One region of the Pseudomonas sp. NPDC090203 genome, then DNA from elsewhere that is predicted to be linked to it. Evidence: riboswitches for the same ligand, from Rfam matches in the RefSeq annotation. Region 1 holds a riboswitch; each other region holds the start of a gene.
What was found. Region 1 has a riboswitch for cobalamin ahead of cobW (cobalamin biosynthesis protein CobW). Riboswitches for the same ligand answer to the same signal wherever they lie in the genome.
Positions count from the first base shown of each region.

Region 2: it holds a riboswitch for cobalamin, as region 1 does, so the genes downstream of both, cobO (cob(I)yrinic acid a,c-diamide adenosyltransferase) here and cobW (cobalamin biosynthesis protein CobW) in region 1, are expected to answer to the same signal.
Region 3: it holds a riboswitch for cobalamin, as region 1 does, so the genes downstream of both, ACIPO9_RS05525 (ABC transporter substrate-binding protein) here and cobW (cobalamin biosynthesis protein CobW) in region 1, are expected to answer to the same signal.

Region 1 covers NZ_JBIVCV010000003.1:426,582-437,048, reverse strand. The annotation lists gene ACIPO9_RS07430 (fatty acid cis/trans isomerase) at 1-274, shown strand, start outside; gene ACIPO9_RS07425 (acyltransferase) at 565-1,584, shown strand; gene nfuA (Fe-S biogenesis protein NfuA) at 1,683-2,276, shown strand; gene cobM (precorrin-4 C(11)-methyltransferase) at 2,481-3,227, opposite strand; gene ACIPO9_RS07410 (cobalamin biosynthesis protein) at 3,338-3,751, opposite strand; gene ACIPO9_RS07405 (CbtA family protein) at 3,748-4,479, opposite strand; gene ACIPO9_RS07400 (CbtB-domain containing protein) at 4,491-4,688, opposite strand; cobalamin riboswitch at 4,788-5,004, opposite strand; cobalamin riboswitch at 5,174-5,395, shown strand; gene cobW (cobalamin biosynthesis protein CobW) at 5,518-6,582, shown strand; gene cobN (cobaltochelatase subunit CobN) at 6,586-10,365, shown strand; gene ACIPO9_RS07385 (ATP-binding protein) at 10,373-10,467, shown strand, end outside.
Region 2 covers NZ_JBIVCV010000011.1:41,353-51,819, reverse strand. The annotation lists gene ACIPO9_RS19260 (PQQ-dependent sugar dehydrogenase) at 1-791, opposite strand, end outside; cobalamin riboswitch at 914-1,132, shown strand; gene cobO (cob(I)yrinic acid a,c-diamide adenosyltransferase) at 1,241-1,852, shown strand; gene ACIPO9_RS19250 (cobyrinate a,c-diamide synthase) at 1,849-3,144, shown strand; gene bluB (5,6-dimethylbenzimidazole synthase) at 3,305-3,955, shown strand; gene cbiB (adenosylcobinamide-phosphate synthase CbiB) at 3,966-4,874, shown strand; gene cobD (threonine-phosphate decarboxylase CobD) at 4,867-5,859, shown strand; gene ACIPO9_RS19230 (cobyric acid synthase) at 5,901-7,370, shown strand; gene cobU (bifunctional adenosylcobinamide kinase/adenosylcobinamide-phosphate guanylyltransferase) at 7,370-7,891, shown strand; gene cobT (nicotinate-nucleotide--dimethylbenzimidazole phosphoribosyltransferase) at 7,888-8,940, shown strand; gene cobC (alpha-ribazole phosphatase family protein) at 8,937-9,518, shown strand; gene ACIPO9_RS19210 (adenosylcobinamide-GDP ribazoletransferase) at 9,519-10,256, shown strand; gene ACIPO9_RS19205 (type 1 glutamine amidotransferase domain-containing protein) at 10,386-10,467, opposite strand, start outside.
Region 3 covers NZ_JBIVCV010000003.1:8,737-19,203, forward strand. The annotation lists gene ACIPO9_RS05505 (methyl-accepting chemotaxis protein) at 1-282, opposite strand, end outside; partial or broken gene ACIPO9_RS05510 (cache domain-containing protein) at 373-1,461, opposite strand; gene ACIPO9_RS05515 (ABC transporter ATP-binding protein) at 1,627-2,415, opposite strand; gene ACIPO9_RS05520 (FecCD family ABC transporter permease) at 2,412-3,443, opposite strand; gene ACIPO9_RS05525 (ABC transporter substrate-binding protein) at 3,440-4,441, opposite strand; cobalamin riboswitch at 4,564-4,770, opposite strand; gene ACIPO9_RS05530 (aspartate/glutamate racemase family protein) at 5,011-5,733, opposite strand; gene ACIPO9_RS05535 (NCS1 family nucleobase:cation symporter-1) at 5,756-7,264, opposite strand; gene ACIPO9_RS05540 (aldo/keto reductase) at 7,481-8,476, opposite strand; gene ACIPO9_RS05545 (ATP-dependent Clp protease proteolytic subunit) at 8,723-9,280, shown strand; gene ACIPO9_RS05550 (hypothetical protein) at 9,313-9,477, shown strand; gene ACIPO9_RS05555 (general stress protein) at 9,538-9,738, opposite strand; gene ACIPO9_RS05560 (endonuclease/exonuclease/phosphatase family protein) at 9,874-10,467, opposite strand, start outside.

The DNA of each region.
Region 1 (10,467 bases):
GGGGCTGGACAACCTGACGATCTACCCCGGCGTGCTGAGCAGCTACCCGAACTTCATCTTCAACATTCCGGCCAATGAGGTGAGTGCCTTCGTGGATGCGATGGAGAAGGCCCATGACCACAAGGAAGCGTTCGAGAAGATCGTCGAACGCTGGGGCGTGCGCCGCAGCCATCCGCTGTTCTGGACCTACTTCCATGACCTGAACCGCTACATTCAGGAGACCGAGCCGCAGGAGGCGGGGGTGCTGGACATGAATAGGTATGAAAACCTTTGAGTGACCGTCTGTCGCTGATTCTGTAGGAGCGCGCTTGCCCGCGACGGTGGCAAGACAGGCGCCATATGCATCGCTGATGCACCGCAATCGCGGGCAAGCGCGCTCCTACAGACGACATCTTTTCGTCCAGAAAGCCTTATAAATCATGGCCTGCAGCCATTATGCAGCCCGTCAGTCTTGCCGAACCTTTTCGCCAAAGTCGAAGTCGGACCCTGTGAGCAGTCGTGCCCGGCATGGCGTTTTCGAGGTTCTGGAGGGTGGGTCAAGCCCGGAGAAGCAAGAGGTTGCAGATGTTGATTTCGGTTCAGGCCCTGCGGGCACTCGCCGCGTGGGTCGTTGTGTGTCACCACTTCATGCAGATTTTTTTCGATTTTCATCCCAGCGGCCCGATCGGCCGGTTCTTCACCGAGAAAGGCGCCGTGGGCGTCGACATCTTCTTCGTCATCAGCGGCCTTGTGATCTACCTCTCCACGGTGGACAAGGACATTCCCGCCAGCCGCTTCATGCTCAACCGCATCATCCGCATCGTGCCGGCCTACTGGCTCTACACCCTGGTCATGGGCCTGTTGGTGGTGGTCGCCCATCCGCTGTTGCCCCATCAGGTGGTGGACTGGCAGAGCTTCATCCTCTCACTGTTGTTCATCCCCTCGGAAAACCCCGGCGGCTATGGCCTCTATCCGACGCTCAACGTCGGCTGGACTCTCAACTACGAAATGCTGTTCTACGTGCTGTTTTCCATGGTCTTCCTGTTCCAGCAACGCCTTCGACCGCTTATCATTGCCGCCGCGCTGTTCGCCGTGACCGACGTGCTGGGCCGCTCGGGCCTCATCAGCCGCTTTTACGCCAATGACATCGTCTATGAGTTTCTGCTGGGCATTGGCATCGGCGTCGCTTACCGTCGCGGCTGGATCACCGAACGCCTTTGGCTGCCGCTGCTGGCGATCGGCGGGGCGTTGCTGACCATCAAGCAGCTGCCACCGGATTTGCGAATCGTCAACTGGGGTCTGCCGAGCGCGGTGATCGTGGTGGCGTGCATCTCGCTGGAGCCGTACATGCGCGGCAGTCGCCTGCTGAAGACCATGGGCGACTGTTCCTACTCGGTGTACCTGCTGCACGTGCTGGTGCTTTACGGGGGCTGGCTGGCCAGCGAGCGCTATGGCCTGAACCCATACCTGGCGTTCGCCATCTGCGTGCCGGTGATCGCGCTCGGCGCCTGGCTCAGTTACGAGTGGATCGAGAAGGGCCTGTACCGACGCATGAAGGGCTGGCTGGACAGCCGCAGGACGTCCCGTGAGGCCGCGCTTTCATGAGAATTTATTTTCATTCGCATTAGTTGAGTGAAATACTAGGACTTTGTCAGTTGACGTGGAATGGCGTAGACTGCGCCCCACGTCTGCGAGGAATTTTCATGACCGCTATTACCATTACCGATGCCGCCCACGATTACCTGGCCGATCTGCTGCAGAAGCAGAATACCCCCGGTATCGGCATCCGCGTGTTTATTACCCAGCCTGGCACCCAATACGCTGAAACCTGCATTGCCTACTGCAAGCCGGGCGAAGAAAAACCGGAAGACAAGGCCATTGGCCTCAAGAGCTTCACGGCCTGGATCGACTCGTTCAGCGAGGCCTTCCTGGACGACGCCGTGGTCGACTACGCGACCGACCGCATGGGCGGCCAGCTGACCATCAAGGCGCCGAATGCCAAAGTCCCGATGGTCAATGCCGACAGCCCGATCAACGAGCGCATCAACTACTACCTGCAGACCGAGATCAACCCGGGTCTGGCCAGCCACGGCGGCCAGGTTACGCTGATCGACGTGGTCGAGGAAGAAGACAAGAACATCGCCGTTCTGCAATTCGGCGGCGGCTGCCAGGGCTGCGGCCAGGCCGACGTGACCCTCAAGGAAGGCATCGAGCGCACACTGCTCGAGCGCATCCCTGAGCTGTCGGGCGTACGTGACGTGACCGACCACACGCAGAAAGAAAACGCTTACTACTGAGTGTTTCGCTGCAAACGAAAAAGCCCCGACCTGTTCGGGGCTTTTTTCATGGTGTCGGAATCCCGTAGCAGCATGGCTTGCCAGCGGGAGCGATCTTGAGAATGTCCCCGCCGGCAAGCCGTGCTGCTACGGGGCCGAGGCAAGGCACAGAATTCATCGGCGCCCGCCATCCTGTAGCAGCACGGCTTGCCGGCGGGAGCGGGCTCAAGGTCGAAACAAATGCGCATGCCCTGCGCGGTACAACGATGATTCACTGAACACGTCATTGCCCAATACCCGGCCCACGAGAATCAACGCCGTGCGTCTAAACCCCTTGGCCTGCACTTTCTGTTCGATATCCGCCAGGGTCCCGACCACCCAGTCCTGATCCGGCCAGCTGGCCCGGTGGACCACGGCTATCGGGCAATCCTGACCATAGTGCGGCGTCAGTTCGGCGACGATTTTGCCCAGGTTGCTGACCCCCAGGTGGATCGCCATGGTCGCCTTGTGTCGTGCCAGATCCCCCAGTTCCTCGCCCTTCGGCATGGCGGTTTTGTCGCCGTAACGGGTCAGGATCACGCTCTGGGAGATGTCCGGCAGGGTCAGTTCGGTGCCCAGCAACGCAGCGCACGCGGCAGTGGCGGTCACCCCGGGGATGATTTCGAACGGGATACCGAGTTCACGCAGGCAGCGAATCTGCTCGCCGATGGCGCCGTACAGGCTCGGGTCGCCGGAGTGCACGCGGGCCACGTCCTGGCCATTTGCATGAGCGGATTTCATCAAGGCGATGATCTGCTCCAAGTGCAACTCGGCGCTGTTGACCACCTGGACCGCCGAATGCCCCACAAGAACCGCCTCTGGCACCAGTGATCCGGCGTAGATGATGACGGGGCAGGTGCGGATCAGCCGCTGGCCCTTGACCGTGATCAGATCCGGATCGCCTGGGCCTGCACCGATGAAAAAAACAGTCATTGCATCTCCGAAATCAAATCTCACCCTGTAGGAGCGCGCTTGCCCGCGACGGCGGTGTGTCAGACGACACAGGGGTGACTGATACACCGCCGTCGCGGGCAAGCGCGCTCCTACAGGTTCGAGGCCAGCGCAAAAGTGGCGCGGGAGGTTTTACGCCGTTGTATCAACAGCCTGGACGCACGGCCCGTCAAACGTGTGGCCAACGCCAGCGCCGCGCTTTCCGCCACACCGTAGCAGCCGGTGGTGTCGAAGGCGATCAGTGAGCGGTGGGCCAGTTGCGGCTCGAAGGCTGTCATTTCTTGCGCGCTGAAAAAGTAGAGCGGCAACCCAAGCTCCTCGGCCAGTTCCAGCAACCCCGGTTCCGTCGACTTGCTGTCGATTGAGGCCAGGGCTGTGATGTCTGACAGTGCCAGTTGATGCTCAACCAGGGTGACCTCGATCAAGCCGCGAAGCACCAGTGCCGGGCAACCGCGCTGGCAGCCCAGGCCGATCACCAGGATCGGCCTTGCGGCTGCCTTGTTCATACCGCGTGGTTCAGGCCAGGGTGTGCAGCGTGTGCGTCATAACGGCGGAACAGCCAGGCGCTGATCAGGCCCATCGCCACCCAGAACACCGCGTTGGTCAGCAGCGAGGCAATCTTGAACTGGGCTTCGAGCGCTTCAGGCGCCAGTGCCGAATGCACCAGCGGCTGCGGGGCGCCGACGATGTGTGGAACCACCAGGATGGCCGCGCCGAGCACCTTGAGCAGCCAGTTCTGGGCAAACACGATCAGCGCAAGACCCACGGCAGTGGAGGCGGCGGTGCTGATCCACCAGATCTGACGCTGGGTCAGGTCGGCGGCGGCAGTGCCCGGCAGCTCCGGTGGCAGGCCCAGGGTAGGGGCGAGGACAAACACGGCGAAACCGGCCAGGCCCCAGAGCGCGCCCTGGCTGGTTTTCGACGGAGCGCGCAAGGTGTACAGCGCCGCCAGCATCAGGGCGAAGCCCACCGCGACCACCAGGTTACCGCCGGTGGTGGAAAGCACGCGCTGCCAGCCGTCTTCAGGCTCCCAGGCCTCTTCATCGTGCACGTGACCGGCCATCGCGGTGTCGCCATGCTCGTGGGCGTGCTCGTGCATTTCTGCGGCAGGGGCCTTTTCATAGGTTTCGGCTTGCAGGATCAGCGGCGCGACCCAGAAACTTTGCACCAGGGTCAGCAGCAGGGCTGCGAGCAGGCCAGTGAAACCGGCTGTTTGAGCGATACGCTTGAACATGGCGGCAGGTCTCAGTGGCAAGGGAAGGCGGAGCTGTGACGGGTGTCGTGCGCGGCGTTGTGCACGGCGTCGATGTGCGAGAAACCCGCGAAATAAACCAGGCACGCGCCCAGAATCATCGCGCTGACGGCGGCAGTCAGGCGCTGGCTCTGGGTGCCGGCGGAGCTGGCGGTCTGGGTGCTGGTCTGGTTGGTCGTGCTGATCGACATGGCGCTTCCCTCTGAAAGTTTCAGCGAACGGGAAGGCGCAAGGCACACCACTGACGCACGTCAGTGATGAACGCAACTGCACCCGCCCACCGCGGGTTTGTTATGTGAACGTTGTCGGGCCGGTCTCCGGGCTTGCGAGGGGCCTGACAACTGCCTTCAAGAATCGCCTTCCCATATCGCTGACCGACACAGTGGATCTGACTCTTCGCTCGCTTACCGTTGCGGGGGCAGCGCCGGACTTGCACGAACCATGGGGCTCGCACGCACCGGTTTCCCGTTTCACCCTGTGAAGGGCACCCGTAACAAGGTGTGTAGGAGAGCATGGGGCGCAGGATCAGTCAATCGGCGCCAGAGATGACCGTAGCAGCACGGCTTGCCGGCGGGGACGATTTCGAGGCCGCCCCCGCCGGCAAGCCGTGCTGCTACGTAGAGCGTGTTTGCAGGCATTGCCTTGGTATGAACGTTGACCTTCGCCAAGGCACTGCGTAGCCTTGCGCACTTGAGGTTCACCGTTGTGCCTGTCAAGCAGGCTGCGGTGCTAAGAAGGGAATGTGGTTCGACGCCATAGCTGCCCCCGCAACTGTAAACGGTCATGTTCATTGCACAGCCACTGCGCGAGCGGGAAGGCGCGATGGACGCGAGCGGCCTGACCTGCGTCAGCCTCGCCACCGTGAGCCAGGAGACCTGCCTCGAAGCGGACGCCACGTCCACGAATTCTCATTACAACCGGGCGGGGTGATCCGGTGGCGAATCGAACAGCAGGCCTGTCCAGCGCGACGGCCGCGCGGTTTTCGTCCTGTTTGCCCGCCGCTACCCCATAGGGCATCCGATGAAAACACTGGCCAAACTCCCCGTCACCATCGTTACCGGCTTTCTGGGCTCGGGCAAGACCACGTTGCTGCGCCACATGCTCGACAACGCCGAAGGCCGCCGCATCGCGGTGATCGTCAACGAGTTCGGCGAGCTGGGCATCGACGGCGAAATCCTCAAGCAATGCACCATCGGCTGCACCGAGGAAGAAGCCAACGGCCGCGTCTACGAACTGGCCAACGGCTGCCTGTGCTGCACCGTGCAGGAAGAGTTTTTCCCAGTGATGCAGGAGCTGGTTGCCCGTCGCGGCGATCTGGACCACATTCTCATCGAAACCTCGGGCCTGGCCCTGCCAAAACCTTTGGTACAGGCCTTCCAGTGGCCGGAAATCCGCAACGCCTGCACCGTTGACGCGGTGATCACCGTGGTCGACAGCCCTGCGGTGGTGGCCGGTACCTTCGCCGCGTTCCCGGATCAGGTCGACGCCCAGCGCAAGCTCGATCCGAACCTGGATCACGAATCGCCGCTGCACGAGCTGTTCGCCGACCAACTGGCCAGTGCTGACCTGGTGGTCCTGAACAAGGCCGACATGCTCGATGCCCAGGCGCTGGCTGCCGTGCGTGCCGAAGTCGCCGAAGAACTGCCGCCTGCGGTGAAAATCATCGAGGCCAGCAAGGGCCAGTTGCCGATCAACGTGTTGCTGGGCCTGGGCGCCGAGTCCGAACTGCACATCGATGGCCGCAAGACCCACCACGATCACCACGAAGGCGACGATCACGATGACCACGATCACGACGCCTTCGACTCGATCTCCATCTCGCTGCCTCAGGCCGACGAAGCACTGCTGCTCGATGCCCTGACCCAGGCCGTGGTGCAACACGGCATTCTGCGGGTCAAAGGTTTCGCGGCGATTCCCGGCAAGCCGATGCGCCTGCTGGTGCAGGGCGTGGGCACTCGTTTCGACAAGCACTTCGACCGCGCCTGGAAAGCCGACGAAGAACGCGTCAGCCATCTGGTGCTGATCGGTCAGGACCTGGACGCCGCCGTGCTCGAAGCCCAGTTGCGCGCCGCGATCCAGGGCTGATCCATGCACCTGCTGCGCACCCAGCCCGGCGGCTTTGTCCCCGACGACAGCATCGCCGACCTGGGACAGACGCCTGCCGATCTGGTGATCCTGTGCAGCGGTGACTCCCATCTGGCGCTGCTGGCGGAAACTGCCCAGCAGTTGCCTGACGACTACCCGAGCCTGCGCCTGGCCAACCCGATGCAGGTGCAGAACCACGCTTCGGTCGATCTCTATGTCGACGAAGTGCTGCGCCACGCCAAAGTCATCCTGATTTCCCTGCACGGTGGCATCGGCTACTGGCGTTACGGCGTCGAACGGCTGGTGGAGCTGGCAGCGGCCTCTAAAAAAGGGGCCGGTGTGAAACTGATTCTGGTGCCGGGCGACGACCGCCCCGACCCGGAACTCAGCGACCTGAGCACTGAACCTGCCGAGGACCGCGAGCGGCTCTGGCACTACCTGCGCCAGGGCGGCAAGCACAATGCCCTGCAGCTGTTCAATTGCCTGGCCAGCCGTTGGCTGGACCGCGACTACGCCTGGGAAGAACCTCAAACCCTGCCGCGCACGGCGATCTATCACCCGCACAAGGCCAGCGCGACCCTGGCTGACTGGCAGGCCGAATGGCAGGTCGATCATCCCGTGGCCGCCGTGCTGTTCTACCGCTCGCATTTGCAGGCGGCCAATACCGGCTTCATCGACGTGTTCTGTCAGCGGCTGGTCGCCCAGGGATTGAACCCGTTGCCCATCGCCGTGGCGAGCCTGAAGGAGCCGGCTTGTCTTGAGGCCGTGCAGGACTGGCTGGATCAGGCCGAGTGCGAAGTGATCCTCAACACCACCGGTTTTGCCCAGTCCAGCCCAGAGGCACCGCATTTACGACCGTTTCGTCTAAATATCCCGGTGATCCAGGCAATCTGCGCCCAGGACAACGAACCGGCCTGGCAGGCCAGCGAGCAGGGCCTTGGCTCAAGGGATCTGGCGATGCACATCGCATTGCCGGAACTGGACGGGCGCATCATCAGCCGGCCCATCAGTTTCAAGGACCTGGCCTGGCGCAGCGAGCGCAGCCAGTCCGATGTGGTGTGCTACCGGGCGCAACCCGAGCGCATGGATTTCGTCGCCGAGCTGGCGCGGCGCTGGGTATTGCTGGCGCGCACTGCCAACGACGACAAGCGTGTGGCGCTGATCCTCGCCAACTACCCGACTCGCGACGGGCGCATCGGCAATGGCGTCGGGCTCGACACGCCGGCGGCGGCCCTGAATATTCTCAAGGCCATGCAGGACGAGGGCTACCCGGTCCAGGACCTGCCGGACAGCGGCACGGCACTGATCCACGCTTTGCTGGGCGGCGTGACCAACGACCCCGACAGCCTCGATCAACGCCCTTGCCATCAAAGCATGGCGATGGACGAATACCTGGCGGCGTTCGACGCCTTGCCACAGGCCAACCGCGATGCGGTGATCCAGCGCTGGGGTTCGCCACAGAACGACCCGATGTGCCGCAACGGGCGGATGATGGTCGCCGGGCTACGCTTCGGCCTGACCTTCGTCGGCATCCAGCCGGCGCGGGGCTATGACGTCGATCACAGTGCGGTCTACCACGACCCGGATCTGGTTCCGCCCCATGGTTACCTGGCGTTCTACTTCTGGCTGCGCCAGACCTACGGCACCCATGCGGTGATTCACGTGGGCAAGCACGGCAATCTGGAGTGGCTGCCGGGCAAGGGCGTCGGGCTGTCGGAGCAGTGCTGGCCGGATGCGATTTTGGGGCCGTTGCCCAACATCTATCCGTTCATCGTCAACGATCCGGGCGAGGGTGCCCAGGCCAAGCGCCGCACTCAGGCGGTCATCATCGATCACCTGATGCCACCGCTGACCCGCGCCGAAACCTACGGGCCGTTGCGCAATCTGGAGCTGCTGGCGGACGAGTACTATGAGGCGCAGTTGCTCGACCCACGGCGCGCGCGGGAGTTGCAGAAAGACATCCTGCGGCTGGTGCGCGAAACCCACATCGACCGCGAACTGGCGCTGGATGAAGGGCTGGACGCAGATGCCGACGCGGCCATATGGCTGCCACGCCTGGACACTTACCTGTGCGACTTGAAGGAGTCGCAGATTCGCGATGGCTTGCACGTCTTCGGCCAATCCCCGGCAGGCCGCTTGCGCATCGACACGCTGCTGGCGATTCTGCGAGTGCCGCGCGGTGATGGCAAAGGTGCGCAAGCCAGTCTGTTGCGTGCCTTGAGCCATGCGTTCGAGCTGGGCTTCGACCCGCTGGACTGTACGTTGGGCGAGCCGTGGGGCGGTCCGAAACCTCAGGAACTACATGAAGTCAGTGCAGATCCCTGGCGCACGACCGGCGATACCCGCGAGCGTCTGGAGCTGTACGCGCAGCAGATGCTGACGCAGATCCTTGATAACCAGCATGGCTATAAATTGATTGAAAACAATGAATTAGAACTCATTGTTAATGCGGTGCTAGAAGTCGTGGCGCCAAGGCTGGATCACTGCGGCCCTGCGGAAATGCGTGGCTTGCTGGACGCGTTGGGCGGCCGCTTCGTGCCGGCCGGCCCCAGCGGCGCGCCGAGTGGCGGGCGGCTGGATGTGCTGCCCACCGGGCGCAATTTCTTCTCGGTGGACGTGCGCAACCTGCCGACCATGACCGCCTGGAGAATCGGCTTTCAATCGGCCAATCTCTTGCTGGAAAGGCACTTGCAGGACAATGGTGATTACCTGCGTCAACTCGGTTTGTCAGTCTGGGGCACGGCGACCATGCGCACCGGCGGAGATGACATCGCCCAGGCCATGGCGCTGATGGGAGTGCGTCCGGTGTGGGCCACGGGCAGCCAGCGGGTCGATGACTTCGAGATCCTGCCGCTGAGTCTGCTGGACCGTCCGCGGGTGGACGTGACGCTGCGAGTGTCCGGCTTCTTCCGCGATGCCTTCGCCAACCTGATCCGCCTGTTCGATGCCGCTGTACAGGCCGTGGCCGCGCTGGATGAGCCGGATGACATGAACCCGCTGGCCGCCCGCGTGCGCCAGGAGCGCGAGCAGTTCGAGCGCGAAGGGCTGAGTGCCGAGCAGGCGGCGAAACAGGCTGGCTGGCGGATCTTCGGCGCCAAGCCCGGCGCCTATGGCGCAGGTGTGCAGAACGCCATCGACGGCCGCCTGTGGCAGACCCGCGAGGACCTGGCCGAGGTGTACCTGAACTGGGGCGGCTATGCCTATGGCGCAGGCGACGAAGGCACCCCGGCGCGCAACGACTTCGCCCGCCGCCTGAGCAAGGTGCAGGCCGTGGTGCAGAATCAGGACAACCGCGAGCACGACCTGCTCGATTCCAATGATTACTACCAGTTTCAGGGCGGCATGTTGGCGGCAGCCGAAAGCCTGAGCCGCGAAACCGTCGCCAGTTACCATGGCGACCACAGCCAGCCGGACCTGCCGAAGATTCGCAGCCTCAAGGAAGAACTCAACCGGGTTGTGCGCTCGCGGGCGGCCAATCCGAAGTGGATCGAAGGGGTCAAGCGCCACGGCTACAAGGGCGCGTTCGAAATGGCCGCGACCGTGGATTTTCTGTTCGCCTTCGATGCCACCACCGAACTGATCGACGATCACCAGTACGCCTTGCTGGCCGATGCCTACCTGCTCGATGCTTCCACCCGGGACTTCATCCAGCAGCACAACCCCGATGCCTTGCGCGACATGACCGAGCGCATGCTCGAAGCCCAGCAGCGCGGTTTGTGGCAGGAACCGGGCGAGTATCGCCAGGCGCTGGAAAACCTGTTGCTGGATATAGAAGAGACCTGAGTTGCCTATGACCGACACCCCACATTTCCCGCTGGCTGCCGTGGTCGGTGCCGACGAGCTGAAGCTGGCGCTGTGCCTGACGGCCATCGACCCGAAGATCGG
Region 2 (10,467 bases), on a different contig from region 1:
TTGGGGTTGCGCAGCCCGGAGGCGAAGATGCGGTGATTGCCCGTCGCGGCGTCCACTTCCCAGATCGCCGCGCGGCCCTTTTCGGCCTCAAGCCCGTTTTCGCCGACATTGCTGTTGGAGCCCACGGTCACGTAGAGCTTTTTGCCGTCCTTGCTGGCGATGACGTTCTTGGTCCAGTGGTGGTTGAGGGTGCCGCCGGGCAGGTCGGTGACTTTCAGCGGTTCGCCCTTGATCGAGGTTTCGCCCGCTACATAGTTAAAGCGCAGCAGGCGGTCGGTGTCGGCAACGTAGAAGTCATTGCCCACCAGCACCATGCCGAAAGGCGAATTCAGGTGATCGATGAACACCGTGCGGGTTTCGGCGACGCCGTCATGATCCTTGTCCCGCAGCAGAGTGATGCGGTTCGCGCTGGGCACACCGGCGCCTGCGCGGCCCATGACTTTCTCCATGACCCAGCCGCGAATGCCCTTGCTGTCGTCAGGTTTGGGCGGCGCATTGGTTTCGGCCACCAGCACATCGCCGTTGGGCAGCACGTACAGCCAGCGTGGATGGTCGAGGTTTTCGGCGAAGGCCGCGACTTGTGTGCCCGGCGCGGCTACCGGTCTGGCACCGGCAGGCCAGCCGACGGCCGGGGCGATGTTCACGGTGGGAAACAGGGTTTTGTTCGGTGCCGGCAACTGGGGCGAGGGGCCCGTGCCGTCCGACACCTGCAAGGTGGACGTCTCGCCGCAGGCGCTGAGCCCTGCGACCACCACCAGCACCATCACAACCTGGGGTTTGAGCGTGAACATTGTCTGTCTCCATTTGCGAACAGTCATGCAAGGGCATGTAATGAATAGAGGCGCTGTGCGGCGCGGGGTTCAACTGCACAACAAATGCCTGTTCGATTGACGCTCCGGGGTCAACCCTCTAACCTTCGCCGATTGTTTCAGGTGCCCGCGATCTTGATCGGTCGACCGGGTGAAACAGGGAAGCCGGTGCGAACGTTCTGCGATCAATTCCGGCACTGCCTCCGCAACGGTAAATGAGTCAAGGCTGCGCACGATGCCACTGTGTCCACGGGCATGGGAAGGCGCGTAGCCCCGGTTGTCGCTCATGAGTCCGGAGACCGGCCTGATCCATCCAAACAGCATCACGGAGGGCGATGCTCTGCGCAGGCCCGGACCATTCCGGTGCCTGCTGTCAGTCCTTGCCTGCGTCCTTCGTCTGTCCTATCTGCCCCTCAAAGCGGAGAGCCGAGATGAGCGAATCCCCCGAACGTGACGAACGCCACCTGGCGCGCATGCTGCGCAAGAAAGCGATCATCGATGAGCGCATCGCCAGCGCACCCAATGAATGCGGCCTGCTGGTGGTCCTGACCGGCAACGGCAAAGGCAAGAGCAGTTCGGCCTTTGGCATGCTGGCCCGGGCCATGGGCCACGGCATGCAGTGCGGTGTGGTGCAGTTCATCAAGGGGCGCAACGCCACGGGCGAAGAACTGTTCTTCCGCCGTTTCCCGGAACAGGTGCGTTACCACGTCATGGGCGAAGGTTTCACCTGGGAGACCCAGGACCGACAGCGCGACATCGCCGCAGCGGAAGCTGCCTGGGTGGTGACTCGGGAGTTGCTGCGCGACCCGGACGTCGGTCTGGTGATCCTCGACGAGCTGAACATCGCTCTCAAGCACGGCTATCTGGATCTGGACAGGGTGCTCAGCGACCTGCAAGCCCGTCCGCCCATGCAGCATGTGGTGGTCACCGGGCGTGGCGCCAAGCAGGAACTCATCGACCTGTCGGACACCGTTTCCGAGATCGCCGTGGTCAAGCATGCGTTCCAGGCCGGAATCAAGGCACAGAAGGGCATCGAGTTGTGAGTGAGCCGCGTCGCTGTCCTGCGGTACTGATCGCCGCACCTGCCTCCGGGCAGGGCAAGACCACCGTCACCGCCGCACTGGCCCGGTTGCATCGCAACCAGGGGCGCAAGGTGCGGGTGTTCAAGTGCGGGCCGGATTTCCTCGACCCGATGATTCTGGAGCGCGCCAGCGGCCACCCGGTCTACCAGCTGGACATGTGGATGGTCGGCGAGGACGAGAGCCGGCGCCTGCTGTGGGAAGCGGCGGGCGAGGCCGATCTGATTCTGATCGAAGGCGTGATGGGGTTGTTCGATGGCACTCCGTCCAGCGCCGACCTGGCGCGCCACTTCGGCGTGCCGGTGCTGGGTGTGATCGACGGCACGGCCATGGCCCAGACCTTCGGTGCCCTGGCGCTGGGCCTGGCGCGCTATCAGCCGGACCTGCCGTTTGCCGGTGTACTGGCCAACCGCGTGGGCACCGTGCGTCATGCGCAACTGCTAGAAGGCAGCCTGACCGAAGGTTTGCGCTGGTACGGCGCGCTCTCCCGGGAAACCGGGATCGAGCTGCCGAGCCGCCACCTGGGCCTGGTCCAGGCCAGCGAGCTGAACGATCTGGACGTGCGCCTGGATGCGGCCGCAGCCGCCTTGGCCAGCACCTGCGACGCGACCCTGCCGCCTGCCGTGACCTTTGCCGCCCCTGACGTCAAACCCGTTGAGCGTCTGCTCGACGGCGTGCGCATCGCCATCGCCCATGACGAAGCCTTCGCCTTTACCTACGGCGCCAGCCTGGATCTGTTGCGGGCGATGGGCGCCGAACTGTCATTCTTCTCGCCGATCCGCGACCGGCAATTGCCCGAGGCGGACAGCCTGTACCTGCCCGGTGGCTACCCTGAATTGCATCACCTGGCGCTGGGGCAGAACGTTTCGATGCTCAATGCCATTCGCGCGCACCACCGCGCCGGAAAACCCTTGCTGGCCGAGTGTGGCGGGATGCTCTACCTGCTCGACGCCCTGACCGATGTGGACGGCAAGCGCGCCGAGCTGGTGGGCCTGCTGGCGGGTGAAGCGGTGATGCAGAAGCGCCTGGCGGCACTGGCGCTGCAGTCGGTGGAGCTGCCGGAAGGCACATTGCGCGGGCACACCTATCATCATTCGCTGACCAGCACCGAACTGGCCCCGATTGCCCGCGGCGTGAGCCCCAACGGCGGGCGCGGCGCGGAGGCGGTGTACCGGGACGGACGGATGACAGCCTCCTATGTGCACTTCTATTTCCCGTCCAACCCCCAGGCGATGGCGGCGCTTTTGTTGCCATGAATAGCCCGGAATGCCAATCCGCCTTATCGCGATCCTGTGGGAGCGAGCTTGCTCGCGAAAGCGGCGCGTCAGGCGAAGTAGAGGGTTGGGTGTGCGGGCCTCTTCGCGGGCAAGCCCGCTCCCACAGGTTTAGCGTATGCCTGGATATGGAGAGCGTCCCATGACTGACCACGCCTTCAGCCCCGATGAGCGCGCCGCGGTTTACCGGGCCATCGCCGAGCGGCGGGACATGCGCCACTTCAGCGGCGGTTCGGTCTCCCCCGAATTGCTCGCCCGGCTGCTGGAGGCTGCCCATCAAGCGCCCAGCGTCGGCCTGATGCAGCCCTGGCGCTTCATCCGCATCAGCGACCGGGCCCTGCGCGGGCAGATTCAGGAGCAGGTGGAAGCCGAGCGCGTTCGCACGGCCGAGGCACTGGGTGAGCGTTCCGATGACTTCATGAAGCTCAAGGTCGAGGGCATCGGCGACTGCGCCGAGGTGCTGGTCGCCGCCTTGATGGACGATCGCGAGAAACACATCTTCGGGCGCAGGACCCTGCCGGAAATGGACATGGCGTCTTTGTCCTGCGCCATCCAGAATCTATGGCTGGCCGCCCGCGCCGAAGGGCTGGGCATGGGCTGGGTGTCGCTGTTCGAGCCGCAGGCACTGGCGGATCTGTTGAAAATGCCCGAAGGCTCCAAGCCGCTGGCGATTCTTTGCCTGGGCCCGGTGGAAGGATTTTACCCGGCACCGATGCTGGTGCTGGAGGGCTGGGCCCAGGCCCGCCCGCTGCAAGAGCTGGTATTCGAGAACACATGGGGAGTGGCTACATGAGTGTGGCGGTATGAGCGTGGCGTTGTTGAGCGTCGCCGGGGTTGCGCTGGATGCGCTGCTGGGCGAGCCAAAACGAAACCACCCGCTGGTGGCGTTCGGCCGGTTTGCCGAGCGCATCGAGCAACGTTTCAACGGCGCCGGTCGTGGCTGGCGCAGCCATGGCGTCACGGCCTGGTTCATCGCGGTGATTCCGCTGACGCTGTTGGCGACGCTTCTCAGTTGGCTGCCCTACATCGGCTGGCTGATCGAAGTGCTGGCGCTTTACTGCGCGCTGGGCCTGCGCAGCCTGGGCGAACACGTCGAGCCAGTGGCCCAGGCGCTGCGCGGCGACAATCTGGATGAGGCGCGCCGGCGCGTGGGTTATCTGGTCAGCCGCCAGACCTCTGAGCTGGACGCCACCGAAGTCGCCCGGGCGGCCACCGAGTCGGTGCTGGAAAACGGCAGCGATGCGGTGTTTGCCGCGATCTTCTGGTTTGCCGTGCTCGGCGCGCCGGGCGTGGTGCTGTATCGCCTGAGCAATACGCTGGACGCCATGTGGGGCTATCGCAACGAGCGCTTCGAGCGTTTTGGCTGGGCGGCGGCGAAGATCGACGATCTGCTGAATTACATTCCTGCACGCTTAGTGGCATTGACCTACGCGCTGCTGGGCAAAACCCGACTGGCCCTGCGCTGCTGGCGCACGCAGGCGCCGAAGTGGGACAGCCCCAATGCCGGTCCCGTGATGGCGGCCGGGGCCGGTGCGCTGGGCGTTGAGCTGGGTGGCGCGGCGATTTATCACGGTGAACTGCATCAGCGTCCGCAACTGGGCGAAGGCCAGCCTGCGGACGCCAATTCCATCGATCGCGGCTGGCAACTGGTGCAGCGCGGCGTGTGGCTGTGGCTGCTGATTCTGTGTCTGGGGGTTGAGTTCTATGCTTGAGCACGGCGGACGTTTGCGGGGTGCAATCGCGAAGTACGGAATCGACGAGGCCGACTGGCTGGACCTTTCCAGCGGCATCTCGCCGTGGCCGTGGCCGATTCCGCCGATCCCTGAATCGGCCTGGGCGCGGCTGCCGGAAACCGATGACGGCCTTGAGCAGTCCGCGCGCCTGTACTACGGCGCGCCCGACGTGCTGCCCGTGGCCGGCTCCCAGGCGGCGATTCAGGCGCTGCCGCGCTTGCGTCAGGCGGGCAAGGTCGGGGTGCTGTCACCTTGTTACGCCGAGCACGCCGAGGCCTGGCGCAGCAACGGGTTCTTGGTGCGTGAAGTGCTTGAGCATGAAGTCGAGCGGTTTATCGACGTGCTCGACGTGCTGGTCGTCGTCAACCCCAACAACCCCACCGGCTTGAGCCTGAAACCGACGCTGTTGCTGGAATGGCATGCCCGGCTGGCCGAGCGCGGCGGCTGGCTGGTGGTGGATGAGGCGTTCATGGACAACACTCCGGCGCTGAGCCTGGCGGCTGAAACCCAGCGGCCTGGGCTGATCGTGCTGCGCTCGTTCGGCAAGTTCTTCGGCCTTGCGGGTGTGCGCCTGGGGTTCGTGCTGGCCGAATCGCGGTTTTTGAAGGTGCTGGCGCGACAGATCGGCCCCTGGTCGGTCAGCGGCCCGACGCGCATCCTCGGCCAGGTGTGCCTTGACGATGCAGAGGGCCATCGCCTGCAACGCCAGCGCACTGGGCAGGCCAGCCAGCGACTGGTCGAACTGCTGACCCGCCATGGCCTGGCGCCCCAGGGTGGTTGCGCGTTGTTCCAGTGGCTGATCACGCCACGGGCGGCCGAGCTGCACGAGTTCTGCGCCCAGCGCGGTATTCTGCTGCGCATCTTCACCAGCAACAGCAGCCTGCGTTTCGGCCTGCCTCGCGACGAAGTCCATTGGCAACGCCTTGAGCAGGTGCTCGGCGAATTTCCACGGGAGGACGCATGACCGTGCAGGGCGAGACTCCCATGGCGCAGGGCGCGACGCTTATGGTGCAAGGCGCGACTCTTATGGTGCAAGGCACCACCTCCGACGCTGGCAAGAGCACGCTGGTGACGGCACTGTGCCGCTGGCTGACCCGCCAGGGCGTGCGCACGGTGCCGTTCAAGCCGCAGAACATGGCGCTCAACAGCGCCGTCACCGCCGACGGTGGCGAGATTGGCCGGGCCCAGGCGGTGCAGGCCCAGGCCTGCGGGCTGGAACCCCACACCGACATGAACCCGGTGCTGCTCAAACCCAACAGCGACACCGGCGCTCAAGTCATCATTCATGGCCGCGCGGTCACCACCATGAACGCAGTGGCCTATCACGACTACAAGGCCATCGCCATGCAGGCCGTGCTCGCCTCCCACAAGCGGCTCAGCGAAGCCTGGCCGGTGGTGATGGTCGAGGGTGCGGGATCGCCTGCGGAAATCAACCTGCGCGCTGGCGACATCGCCAACATGGGCTTTGCCGAAGCCGTGGACTGCCCGGTGCTGCTGGTGGCCGACATCAATCGCGGCGGTGTGTTTGCGCATCTGGTGGGTACGCTGGAGTTGTTGTCGCCCAGCGAACAGGCGCGGGTGAAGGGCTTCATCATCAACCGTTTCCGCGGCGACGTCGCCTTGCTGCAACCGGGCCTGGACTGGCTCGAGGCGCGCACCGGCAAACCGGTGGTGGGCGTGCTGCCCTACGTGATGGACCTGCATCTGGAGGCCGAAGACGGTCTCGATCAGCGCCAGACCGACAAGGCCGAGCAGGTGCTCAACGTGGTGGTGCCGGTGCTGCCGCGCATCAGCAACCACACCGATTTCGACCCGCTGCGCCTGCACCCGCAGGTGAACCTGCAATTCATCGGGCCGGGCCAGCCGATTCCGCCTGCTGATCTGATCATCCTGCCGGGCTCCAAGAGCGTGCGCAGCGACCTCGCCTATCTGCGCGCCAATGGCTGGGACAGCGCCATCCAGCGCCACCTGCGCTACGGCGGCAAGCTGCTGGGGATTTGCGGTGGCCTGCAGATGCTCGGCGAAAACCTGCACGACCCGCTGGGCCTCGAAGGCGCGGCAGGCTCGAGTGCCGGTTTGGGGCTGCTGGCCATGAGCACGGTGCTGGAGAAGGAAAAGCAGCTGCGCAATGTCAGCGGGTGCCTGACCCTGGAAGACGCTGACGTGGTTGGCTATGAAATTCACGCGGGCGTGACCACAGGTGCTGCGCTGGAAAATCCGCTGGTGCAGCTCAGCGATGGCCGATGCGACGGCGCGCGCAGTGCCGACGGCCAGGTGCTGGGCACCTATCTGCACGGGCTGTTCGAGAACCCGGCGTCGAGCAGCGCATTGCTGCGTTGGGCGGGCCTGGAAAACGTGCAGCAGGTGGATTACCACGCCCTGCGCGAACGGGATATCGAACGTTTGGCGGACCTGGTGGAGAAGCACCTGGACGGCAAACTGCTGCGTGAACTCTGCGGGCTGGAGAGCGCCTGATGCTGCAATTGATTCTGGGGGGCGCGCGCTCCGGCAAAAGCCGGCTGGCTGAAAAGCTGGCGAGCGAAAGCGCCCTTGATGTCATCTACATCGCCACCAGCCAGCCGCTGGATGGCGAAATGAACGAGCGGGTGGCGCTGCACCGAGAGCGTCGCCCGGACAGTTGGGGCCTGGTTGAGGAACCCCTGGAACTTGCTCGCGTATTGCAACAAAACGCTGCACAGGGCCGCTGCCTGTTGGTGGACTGCCTGACCCTGTGGCTGACCAATCTGCTGATGCTGGACGATCAGCCGCGACTTGCGCAGGAGCGCGACGCCTTACTCCAATGCCTGGCGACACTGCCGGGTGAAATCATTTTCGTCAGCAACGAAACCGGGCTGGGCGTGGTGCCCCTCGGCGAGCTGACCCGTCGGTATGTCGATGAAGCCGGCTGGCTGCATCAGGCGCTGGCCGAACGCTGCCAGCGCGTGGTGTTCACGGTCGCCGGACTGCCCATGACCCTCAAAGGATCCGCACTATGAGCAATGCCTGGTGGCTCGCGCCTGCCCGTGAAATCAACCCTGAGATCAGCGAGCAAGCGCTGGCCCGACAGCAGCAACTGACCAAGCCCGCCGGTTCTTTGGGCCAACTGGAAGCCGTTGCCGTGCAACTGGCGGCGCTGCAAGGGCGGGTCAAGCCTAAGGTAGATAAGGTCTGGATCGCGATCTTCGCCGGTGACCATGGCGTGGTCGCCGAAGGGGTTTCGGCCTATCCGCAGGCGGTCACCGGGCAGATGCTGCACAACTTCATCATGGGCGGCGCGGCGATCAGCGTGCTGGCGCGGCAACTGTCGGCGCAACTGGATGTGGTGGATCTGGGTACTGTGTCGCCGCTCAATCTGGCAGGGGTGCGCCACCTGAACCTGGGCGCAGGCACCGCCAACTTCGCCAAAGGCGAGGCGATGACCCCTGAGCAACTGGAAGGAGCGCTGGCCGGTGGGCGCGACAGCGTGCTGCGGGCCAAGGCTGCGGGCACCGAGCTGTTCATCGGTGGCGAGATGGGTATCGGCAATACCACGGCCGCCAGTGCGGTGGCCTGCTCGCTGCTGAACTGCCCGGCGCCGTTGCTGGTCGGGCCCGGTACCGGGCTGGATGCACAAGGGATCAATCACAAGGCTCAGGTCATCGAGCAGGCGCTGGCGCTGCACGCGCAGGTGTCCGGTGATGCGCTGGGCAGCCTGCGCGCCTTGGGCGGCTTCGAAATTGCGGCGCTGGCGGGGGCTTATCTGGCCTGTGCCCAGGAAGGCATCCCGGCGCTGGTCGACGGTTTCATCTGCACCGTCGCCGCGCTGGTGGCGGTGCGACTCAATCCATCGTGCCGCCCGTGGTTGTTCTTCGGTCATCGCGGTGCTGAACCGGGTCATCGCCACGTGCTGGAAACCCTGCAGGCCGAGCCGCTGCTGGAACTGGGCCTGCGCCTGGGCGAGGGCAGCGGGGCGGCGCTGGCGGTGCCACTGCTGCGCCTGGCGTGCGAGCTGCACAACGGCATGGCGACCTTTGCCGAAGCAGCCGTGGCGGATCGCCCGGCATGACCTTGCGTCTGGACTTGCTGCGCCATGGCGAAACCGAACTTGGCGGCGGCCTGCGCGGCAGTCTCGATGACGCACTGACCGACCTGGGCTGGCAGCAGATGCGCTCGTCGGTGGCCGAGCTTGCCCTTGAAGCACCCTGGGATCGCATCGTCAGCTCGCCTTTGCAGCGCTGTGCGCGGTTTGCCGAGGAGCTGGCCTTGAAACTTTCCCTGCCGTTGCAACTGGAGGCCGGGATTCAGGAACTGCACTTTGGTGACTGGGAAGGAATTGGCACCGCGCAATTGATGGAAACCGACGCCGAAGGCTTGGGGCGGTTCTGGGAAGACCCGTACAGCTTCACCCCGCCCAAGGGTGAGCCGGTGCTGGCGTTTGCCTCCCGCGTGCTTGGCGTGATTGAACGTTTGCAGCAGACGTGCGACGGCGAGCGAATCCTGCTGATCAGCCATGGCGGGGTGATGCGGCTGTTATCGGCCCAGGCCCGTGGGCTGCCCCGCGAGCAACTGCTGCAGGTGGTGGTCGGCCATGGCGGGCTGTTCGGTCTGGCGGTCGAAGCCGATGGCCGACTGACGGAGGTGTAGATGCTGCCGTTCTGGATCGCCTTGCAATTTCTCGGCAGCCTGCCGGTTCGTCTGCCCGGCATGCCGTCGCCTCAGGAGCTGGGGCGTTCGCTGCTGTTTTATCCGCTGGTGGGGGTGCTGTTCGGCTCGGTGCTGATGGCGTTGAACCTGCTGCTCGAAGGTACGCCGCAGTTCCTGCATGCCGCGCTGTTGCTGGCGGCCTGGGTGCTGCTCAGCGGCGGCTTGCACCTGGATGGCCTGGCTGACAGTGCCGACGCCTGGCTGGGCGGCTTTGGCGATCGCGAGCGCACGCTGACCATCATGAAAGACCCACGCAGCGGACCGATTGCGGTGGTGACCCTGGTCATCGTGCTGTTGCTCAAGTTCACGGCCTTGCTGGCGTTGGTCGAAACCCGGCACGGCATTGGGCTGCTGTTAGCGCCGGTGATTGGCCGCGCGGCGATGCTGGGGCTGTTCATCAACACGCCTTACGTACGCGCAGGCGGGCTGGGGCAGGCGCTGGCGGACCATTTGCCACGTACCCTGGGTGTTCAGGTGCTGGGCGTGACCGCACTGGGTTGCGTGCTGGTGTCGGGCTGGGCCGGGCTGTGGGCCGTACTGATGGCGACGGTAGGCTTTTTCTGGCTGCGGCAGGTGATGATCCGCCGCCTGGGCGGCTGCACCGGCGATACGGCCGGGGCGATGCTGGAGTTGCTCGAAGTGCTGGTGTTGGTGGGGTTGGCGCTGATCCAGCGTTGAATCCATATAGATGATTCGGTCTCGGTACGAACTGTGGGAGCGAGCTTGCTCGCGAAAGCGGACCATCAGTTATTGATGCTGTGTCTGACACGACGCTTTCGCGAGCAAGCTCGCTCCACAGAAGCTCCGTCACTTCAATCGGGCGATCAGTGCCTTGGCTGCTGCTTCCGACGAGGCCGGGTTCTGGCCGGTGATCAGCAGGCCGTCTTCG
Region 3 (10,467 bases), 420 kb from region 1:
CGAACGAATGGTGTCGAGGATCGACTGGATGTCGTTGCTGTCCTTTTCCAGCTGCGACATGTCGTTTGCCGAACGTGAGATCTCGGCACTCAGTTGATCGACGCTGTTCACAGCATCATCGATCTGCCGCTGGCCTTCGCGGGCCTGACGCTGGCCGCTGTCGGCCGAATCGGCGGCCTGGCTGCAGGAGCGGGCGACTTCGTTGGCGGTGGCGACCATTTCATGGAACGCGGTCGACACCATGTCCACCGCTTCGCGCTGCCTGCCGGCGGCTTCGGCCATGTCGTTGGACACCCGGGTCGAGCTGGTGGAGCTGTCGAGAATCTTGGTGGCCGCATGGCCGATGTGCTGGATCAGCCCGCGAATCGCCGCCAGGAACTGGTTGAACCAGTTGGCCAGTTGCGCGGTTTCATCCTTGCCGCGCACCGACAGGCTCTTGGTCAAGTCGCCTTCACCCTGGGCAATGCCTTCCAGGCCGCTGGCCACGCCGCGAATCGGGCGCACGATCAACGTCGCGAAACTGGCGCCGACCACGGCGAAGATCACCGCCAGCACGGCGGCAATCCCGGCGATCAGCCAGGTCAGGCGAGTGGCCGAGGCCATCACTTCTTCCTGCTTGATCAGGCCGATAAAGCTCCAGCCCAGTTGCTCGGACGGGAACACGTTGGCCATGAAGTGCTCGCCATTGATGCTCACCTCGGTGAGGCCAGGGCCAGCCTTGGCCAGTTGGGTGAAGCCATCGCCCAGGTCCGCCAGCTTCTTGAAGTTGTGCTCGGGTTGTTTCGGGTCCACCAGTACCGTGCCGTTGTTTTCCATCAGCATCAGGTAGCCGGTTTCGCCCAGCTTGATCTGCTTGACGATGCTGGTCAGCTGCTTGAGGGACACGTCGATGTTGACCACGCCACCGTTGCTGCCCAGGGTGTTGTTGACCGCGCGCACGGTGCTGACCAGTACCGCATCGTCGCCTGCCCAATAGTAGGCTTCGGTGCGCAGGGTTTTGCCCGGGTTGGCCTGGGCGGTCTTGTACCAGGGGCGCTGGCGCGGATCGTAGCTGGCCATTTTCGGATCGCCGGGCCAGAACGCATAGCTGCCGTTGGCCAGGCCGTATGACACGTAGGAGTAGTCCGGGTGGCTCTTGGCCAGGCTCTCGAACAGGCTGTACAGCTGATGGTCCGGCTCGGTCTGGGCGATGTTCGGCGCATCGGCGCTCATGTAGCTTTTCACGCCGTCACCTGCGCCGGTAACCGTCGGGTGGGCGGCCAGGTAGTCGACGTTCTGGCGGATGCCGTCGAAGAACAGCTGCATGGCGTTGGCCACCTGGCGGATTTCCCGGCTGCTGCCGTCGACGAAATCGCTCTGGGCATCACTGCGCAGGTTAACGATAACGATGGTTGCAACGAGGATGATCGGCAGGCAGGCGATTACCGCGAAAGCCCAGGTGAGTTTCTGTTTGATGTTCATCGGCGCTCCTGATTGTTTTTGGATTCACGCGTAGAAATGGGCTGCAGGGCAGCGGGTCGATCAGGACAGTGCGATGTTTGAAGCAAATCCGTCTGATGGTATGCCGCTATCGGCAAAGGGGCGGGAATCTTGAGTCATGGATAGGTGTTTCAGCGGTGGTAGCGGCTAGAGAGGACGCAGCCGCAGAATCCGTGCGCCGTCGAACGGATCGGTCAGCCAGTGTCCGTGCACGCCAAAGGTTGTATGCAGGCGCTCAGGCGACAGGACCTCGAAAGGCGAACCCAGCGCCACCAGCCGCCCGCCATCCATTACCGCCAGGCGATCACAGGCCAGCGCCTGATTCAGGTCGTGCAGCGCAATGACCGTGGTCACCGGCAAGCGATGCACCAGCGAAAGAATCGACAGTTGCTGCTGGATATCCAGATGGTTGGTCGGCTCATCCAGCAGCAGAATCTGCGGCCGCTGGGCCAGTGCCCGGGCAATGTGCGCCCGTTGGCGCTCGCCGCCTGAGAGGGTGTGCCAGGCGCGGTGGGCCAGGTGCGCAAGGTTCACATCGGCGATGGCTTGGCTGACGATCTGCCGGTCTTCATCGCTCCACGGCGCCAGCGCAGACAGCCACGGCGTGCGCCCCAGTTCCACCGCCTGCAACAGGCTGATGGAATCGCTGGTTTCGGCATGCTGCTCGACCACCGCCACGCGCTGGGCGATGTCGCGTCGCTTGAGGGCGGCCAGACGCTGATCACCCAGCCGAACCTCGCCGGACGTGGGCGTGAGAATCCCCGCCAGCAGCCGGATAAGCGTCGATTTACCCGAGCCATTGGGCCCCACGATGCCGAGGTTCTCGCCCGCACGAATGCCGAGGGTCACGCCGTCGAGCAACTGCGCGCCCTTGATGACGTAACCCAAGTCGGTGCCACCCAGCACGGTGGCGGTGTTTTCGGTCAGGGCATTCATCGTGTGCGATTCCCGCGAATCAGGATCAGGGCAAACACCGGCGCGCCCACCAGCGCAGTGATCACGCCAATGGGCAGCACCTGGCCTTTGATCAGCGTGCGCGACAACACGTCAGCGGCGATCAGAAACAGTGCGCCACTCAAGGCGCTCAAGGGCAGCAGGCGCGCATGGCGCACGCCAGCGATCATCCGCACCGCATGAGGGATGACCAGCCCGACGAAACCGATGGAGCCGACAATCGACACCATCACCGCCGTCACCAGCGCCGCGGTGGCGATCAGGATGGCCTGCACGCGGCGCACCGGAATGCCCAGCGAGGCGGCCGAGTCGCTGCCGAAGGTGAAGGCATCCAGAGCCCGACGGTGCCACAGGCACACCAGCAAGCCGAGCAACACCACGGGCACGGCCAGCATCACCGATGACCAGCGCACGCCGCTGAGGTTGCCCAGCAACCAGAACATGATGCCCCGCGCCTGTTCGGCGTTGGCCGACTTGGTGATCAGAAACGAGGTCACGGCGTTGAACAACTGTGAGCCTGCGATACCGGCGAGGATGATCTGGTTGGCAGCCGATTCCCCCCGGGAGGAGCGGGCGAGCAGGGCGACCAGTGCGAACGCCGCAATCGCCCCGGCGAAGGCACCGGTGGACAATGAAATGGCCCCGGCACCCAGGCCGATCAGCGTCACCAGCACGGCGCCCGTGGAGGCGCCCGCCGAGATGCCCAGCAGGTACGGATCGGCCAGCGCATTGCGCAGCAGTGACTGCAGCACCACCCCGGAAATCGCCAGACCTGCGCCGCACGCCGCCGCAACGATGGCGCGGGTGAGGCGGTAGTTCCAGACAATCCCTTCATCGATGGGGTCCAACACGTAACCAGCCGCCCATAGCTTGTTGGCCAGCACCTGGAAGATCACCGGCAGGCTGATCGAGGTTTCGCCAACGGCCACCCCGGCGATCACCGCCAGCAATAGCGCGCCGCTGACCCACAGGCAGTGGCCCAACGCGCGGCCGATATTCAATTGACTCATTGGCCTTCGGTGGCCTTGGCAAGCTGTTCGATGCCGTCGAACAGACGCACGCTGGACTCCATGGCGCTGGCGTCCATGATGACGATGCGGTTGTTCTTCACCGCGTCCATGTTGCGGGTGACGGGGTCGGATCTGAGGAACGCCAGCTTCTTCTCGTGATCGTCCGCCGGGAAGCGACGGCGGTCCATGCGGGCGATGACCAGAATCGTCGGATTGGCCTTGGCGATGGTTTCCCAACCGACGGTCGGCCATTCTTCATCCGACTCGACGATGTTGCGCATGCCCAGGGTATCGAGCATGAAATTCGGGATGCCCTTGCGTCCGGCCACGAATGGCGCGGCATTGAGGTCGGGGCTGGAGAACCAGAACACTGCCGATGCGCTGTTGCTGTCATGTTTTTTCGCCTGCTCAACCGCCTTGCCCAGACGCGCCTTGTACTCGGCGATCAACGCCTGGCCACGGTCTTGTACGTCGAAGATCTCGGCCTGTTGGGCAATGCTCTTGTACAGCGTGTCGATGTTGAAGGCTTGCAGGCGCGTGCCATCAGCGCCGACCAAGTTGTCCTTGCCCTCGCAGTCAGACGGCAGGATGTAGGTCGGGATTTTCAAGTCCGCAAACTGCTGGCGGGTGCCGACCGCGCCTTGAGGGCCGACCATCCACTCGAACTGCACCGGCACGAAGTCCGGGCGCTTGCCAATCACCGATTCGAAACTGGGGGCGTTGTCGGCCAGGCGCTCGATCCTGCTGTTGGCGTCCTGATATTGCGCCAGAACCTGATTGAACCACAGCGAAGTGCCGACCACCTGCTGGCTCAAGCCCAGGGAGTAGAGCATTTCGGTGGCGGCCTGGCCGATGGTCACGGCTTTGTGCGGGGCGTGGGCGAAGGTCAGCGGTACGCCGCAGTTGTCGATCGTCAGCGGGTAATGCGTGGGCGCGGCGAATGCGGCGCTGGACAGCGAAAGGCCGGTGAACAGAAGGGCGAGGCGGCGCAGCGACATGAAAGGCGATCTCCAGTAAGCCTGATGGTCGACGAACTGGCACTGGAAAGCACATCCCGATGCGTTGCAGGCGCGAATGGAAAGCCGCGCACACGGGAGTCCTTCCCGGACACCCCGCCGGTGAATGATTGACGCTTGCCGGCAGGTCTCCTGACTGGCGCATCGTCGCCATGCTCCGGCCTTCCCGGGGATACCCAGTGGCAATCGTGAAGCAGGGCTCAGCGCCTACAGTTGCGGGGACAGTTCCGTTTGAGCCTGGTGTCATCGACCGGCCAGGCTCGCGGATTCCCTATTAATTCCGAGTGGAAACCGGCGGCGGGGATACTAAACGATTTACAGGCATTGCGCCCGCCCCGATTCTCGCGGCCACCGTAGCAGTCCGGCTTGCCGGCGTCGGCGTCCTCAAGATCGCTCCCGCCGGCAAGCCGTGCTGCTACGGGTAAGGTGCATGTCGCGATTCTTGCAGCCACCGCGGTTCCGTAGCAGCCGGGCTTGCCCGCGGGACGCCCGCAAGATCGCCGACGCCGGCAAGCGGAACGCCGCCCGGCCGTGCTGCTACGGGCAAGTGATCACGGCAACAACGGCCAGCCAATCACCTTCTTCGGACGCGGCGTGGCGTAGGTGCGCACCTTGGACGTCTTCAAACCCAAACGCACCAACGATTCGGCCAACGCCACCGCCGCGGTCACGCCATCGACCACCGGCACACCGGCGCGATCACGAATCATCTGGTCCAGCCCGGCCATGCCGCCACAACCCAGGCAAATCACCTCGGCCTTGTCGTGGGTCACGGCATGGGCGGCCTGCTCGACGATGGCTTCGATGGCGCGCCCCGGCATCTCTTCAAGCTCCAGCACACTCATGCCACTGGCCCGCACCGACGCACAGCGCTCGTAGACCCCGGCCAGCTTCAGCCGGTCTTCAATCAGCGGCACTGCTCGATCCAGTGTCGTCACCACCGAGTACTTGTGGCCCAACAGCATCGCAAGGCTCGCAGCGGCTTCGGTGATGTCCACCACCGGCACCTCCAGCAGTTCCTGCAAACCCTCGCGGCCATGTTCGCCGTAGCCTGCCTGAATCACCGCATCGAATGGCTGGTCGTAGGACATCACTCGGTCCATCACCGCAATGGCCGCCAGGTAGCTCTCGAAGTTGCCCTCGACCGACTCCGCACCGAAGCGCGGGGTCAGGCCGACGATCTCGGTGCCGGGGGAGGCGACACTGCGCGCCTGCTCGGCGATGGTCTGGGTCATCGACTGGGTGGTGTTGACGTTGACGATCAAAATACGCATGGGTGAACTCTCTCGCTTGCAATCAATGCTTGATGTCTTGCACGGCAATGGCCTCGCCACTGACGTCCTTGAAGCGTTGGCGCCGGTCGGCCAGCAGCAGGTACAACGCCGCGCCGATGGCGGCGCCCATCAGCCAGGAAAACGGCGAAACCGATTCGAAGGCCGGCATCAGCGCCGTGATGGTCGAAATGATCGCGGCGGGAATGAACGCCCAGACCGCGCGCAGGTTGACCCCGCGTGAATAGTGATACGGCCCGGCCGGATCTTCCGTGTACAGCTGCGGCACATCCACACGGCCCTTGCGCAGCAGCCAGTAGTCGGCGGTGATCACGCCGTACAGCGGGCCGAGCAGGGCGCCCAGGCCCGACAGAAAATACACGATCACCACCGGGCTGTTGTAGAGATTCCACGGCAGTATCAGCACCGCGACTGTGGCGCTGAGCATCCCTGCGCGGCGGAAAGTCAGGTAGCGCGGCGCCAGGCTGCTGATGACGAAGGCCGGTGCGACGAAGTTGGCCATGATGTTCACCGCCACCGTGACGATCAGGAAGGCCAGGCAGCCCAGTACCAGAAAGAAGGTATTGGGGATGGTCTTGATGATGTCGGTGGGGCTTTCGATGATCTGGCCGTTGATGGAGAACTGTGCGCCGCAAATGATCACGGTGATGAAGGCGAACAGCAGCACGTTCACCGGCAAGCCCCAGAAATTGCCCTTGCGGATGGTTTTCTTGCAGGGCGCGGAGCGGGAGAAGTCACAGAAATTCAGAATCAGCGTGCCGTAGATCGCCAGCCACAACGCGCTGCCAGCGAAGATGCTGCGCCACATCGACAGCCCCTCCAGCGGCGTCTTGTTCGACCAGGCAATCTGGCCGTTGGCCTGGGTGAACATCCACACCGCCAGGCTGGCGACGGTCAGCAGAATCACGGGCCCGGCGAAGGCTTCATATTTACGGACCATCTCCATGCCGTAGGCCAGAATCACGAATTGCACCAGCCAAATGCTGACGAAACACACCCAGCCAAGGGTTGAGAGCCCTAACAGCGAGTCGTGGTCGTAGCTGTCCAGTGCCGGGTCCAGTGCGGTGAGCAGCACCCGCAGCACCACCGACGCCAGATAAGTCTGAATCCCGAACCAGGCGATGGCGATGACCGCCCGGATCAAAGCCGGAATCTGCGCGCCGAAGATGCCGAAACTGACCCGGCTGATGACCGGAAACGGCACGCCGGTCTTCACGCCCATGTCACCGGTGAGGTTCATGCACAGGTAGACGAATGCTGCACCGATGGCGAGTGACAGCATGATCTGCCAGCCGCCCAGCCCCAAGGCATAGAGGCCGATGGCGAAGGAGTAGTTGGCGAGATTGTGTACATCATTGGTCCAAAGGGCAAAGATACTGTATCCACCCCATGTTCTGCCTTCGGCGCGTCGGGGCGCGAGGTCGTGGTTGTGAAGGCGGGGGCTCAGGGCCGGGTGATCGGCGGTGGAGGCATGGGCGGCAAGGGCTGGATCCAGGGTGTTGTCTACTGGCATGTTCAACAATCTCCGGCGCTATTTGTATTTGTTTTTGTATACAGTGCGCTGGAGAGACTAACCGAAATGCCAGATGAGTCAACGGGGATGTTACAGATGGTCGGTGGTAGATGCCCCGTAGCAGTCCGGCTTGCCGGCGGGGGCGATTTGGAGGACGCCCCCGCCGGCAAGCGGAGCGCCGCCCGGCCGGGCTGCTACGGATAAGAGTTGTGAAGGTCAATCCTTCATCGGCACCGGCGCTTGCGCCGCGATGAAGCCCTGATCGCGCATGGCCTGCCAGAACCCGTCCGGCACCTGCGCGTGTAAGGCCGTCACATCCTCGGTGATCCGCGTAGGGCGGCTGGCGCCCGGGATCACCGCCGCGACCAATGGGTTGGCCAGCACGAACTGCAAGGCCGCTGCCTTGATGTCCACCTGATATTGCCGGGCGATTTCCTGGATGTGCGCCACCTTGTCCAGCATCGCCGCTGGCGCCGGCTGGTACTCGAAATGCTGGCCGCCCACCAGCACGCCCGAGCTGTATGGCCCACCCACGACGAATTCAGCGTTGTGCTCCCGGGCCTTGCTGAACAGGCGTTGCAGTGGTTGGTCGTGGTCCAGCAGAGAGTAGCGTCCGGCCAGCAGAAAACCGTCAGGCTGTGCTTCACCCAAGTCCAGGGTCAGCTCGCAAGGTTCGACGCGGTTGACGCCCAGGCCCCAGGCCTTGATGACGCCTTCCTCGCGCAACCGGGTCAGGGTCCTGAAGGCGCCTTTGCGGGCAATATTGAAGTGTTCGATCCATTCGTCACCGTGGGCATCCTGGGCGATGTCGTGGACGAACACGATGTCCAGCCGGTCGGTGTTCAGGCGCTCCAGGCTCGCGGCAATCGAACGCATGGTCGCGTCGGCGGAGTAGTCGGTGACTATTCTGTTCTTCAGGCCTTCGCTGAACGGGCCGCTGCGGGGGCTGTCGTCCAGCTCATCGGACACCAGGCGCCCGACCTTGGTGCTGAGGGTGTATTGGTCGCGAGGCTGGCTGGCCAGCGCCTGGCCCAGCCGCAGTTCGGAGAGGCCTGCACCGTAGATCGGCGCTGTGTCGAAGTAGCGAATGCCCTGATCCCACGCCGACTGCACGGTGGCGGCGGCTTCTTCTTCGCTGATGGTGCGAAACATGTTGCCCAGTGGGGCAGAGCCGAAGCCCAGATGGCCAATGATCTTGTCGTGCAGACTCATATGAGTGTCCTGTCTGGTGTCATGGAGTGTGGGGATGCGGATTCTTAACTGATCCCTCAGTGAAGCAGGAGTTCGGCCGTAGGAGCGCGCTTGCCCGCGATAGCGATCTTTCAGACACATCAGCGGTGATTGTTGCACTGCTGTCGCGGGCAAGCGCGCTCCTACAGGGTGTGGATGCAACTTTCATGGGCCGGAACGCTTCCAACCTTTGACCAGGCATCGTTATCCGGCAGCGGAGGGCAGTTGATGACCGAGCACATCGTTCACTTTCATTGCGGGGTCGACCAGGCCAGCACCGAGCAATTGCGCGACCGCTGCCTCGAGGCCATCGGCAAGGGCGCCACGGGGCTGCTGTTGAACCTGTCCACGGCAGGTGGCAGCACGGCGCTGGGGTTCACGCTGTACAACTTTCTGAAATCCCTGAAGGTGCCGATCCGCGCGCTCAACAGCGGCAATATCGAATCCATGGGCATTGTCATTTACCTGGCCGCCCATGAGCGCATCGTCTGCCCCCATTCGCGGTTCCTGATCCACCCCATGAGCTGGTACTTCAACCAGAGCTCGGTGGACCACTCGCGGATTCGCGAATACCTGCGCAGCCTCGATAATGACCTGCAGCGCTACGTGAATATCTATCTGAGTGAAACCGAGGGCGCGGCGCACCCGGTGGATATCGGCAAGTGCCTGTCGGCAGAGGAAAAGGTCATTCGGGCAGAAGATTCGCTGGCCTGCGGGATCGCCCATCGGGTCGAGCAGTATCAATTCCCTGAAGACGCGGTCCACTGGACGGTCAGCGCCAGCTAAGCTCCATACACAAGAAATGAGGAAGAACGGCCATGCAAACTCACATCAACGTCCCCGAACCCAAGCCCCACGGCGCTGTTCAGACTGAAGAAGAGATTGAGGTGGACGTCGATAACGACCCCGGCAACGAAGACCCAGGCTCACAGTTCGACCGCGATGCCACCGTGCCCTTGATCGATCCTGACCACCCGACTTGATTGCAGCCAAAAAAAGAGCGAGAGCTTTCGCCCTCGCTCGTCTCTCTGACTTTCAATAAATCAGGATTTGCGGCCTGCGCCGCCTTGTGGCATCGAACCGCCTTTTTTGTTGGCATCTGAGCGGTTTGCGTCGGTTGCTTTCTGCCGGTCGTTGGCGACGTTGCTGCCGCCCGAAGCCTGGCCGCCTTTCTTGCCAGCATCGCTGGCTTTTTCGCGGTCGTTCTGGAAGTTGCCAGGGTTCGATTTTCCGGTGTTAGCCATGATTGCGTACCTCTTGTTATGAGAAGTGCGAGTCATGTGGCTCGCATAATGTGGGATGAGGTACAGCAAGGTTGGTTTAAACAATTGGCCGCTTACCTGACAAACGGATGATGGCCGCATGGCTCCATGGCGGCGCTACATGTGCACTTCGACCGCCAGCGGCAGGTGGTCGGACAGGTGCGTCCAGGGGCGCGTGCCGAGAATCTTCGGATTGTGGCTGGTGGCATTGCGCAGGTAGATCCGGTCCAGGCGCAGCAGGGGGAAACGCGCTGGATAAGTCTTCGCCAGCCGCCCGTGGCTGCGCTCGAAGGCCTCGTGCAGGTAGGTGCAGCGCGCCAGCCGCTTGTTGCCTTGCAACTGCCAGTCGTTGAAATCTCCGGCAATCACCACCGGCGCATGCTCGGGCAGGGAGTCGAGCAGGGCGCACAGCAAGTCCAGTTGCAACTGCCGGTGGCTCTCCAAGAGACTCAGGTGCACGCAGATCGCATGGACTTCCTCATGCCCCGGCACCTGCAACACGCAGTGCAACAGGCCGCGGCGTTCGGGGCCGGTGATCGAGACGTCGAGATTGCGGTATTGCAGGATGGGGTATTTGGACAGCAATGCATTGCCGTGGTGGCCGTCGGGGTAGACCGCATTACGGCCGTAGGCAAAGTCGCTCCACATGCTGTCGGCGAGAAACTCGTATTGCGAGGTCATCGGCCAGTCATGGTAGCGGGCGGCGTGGCG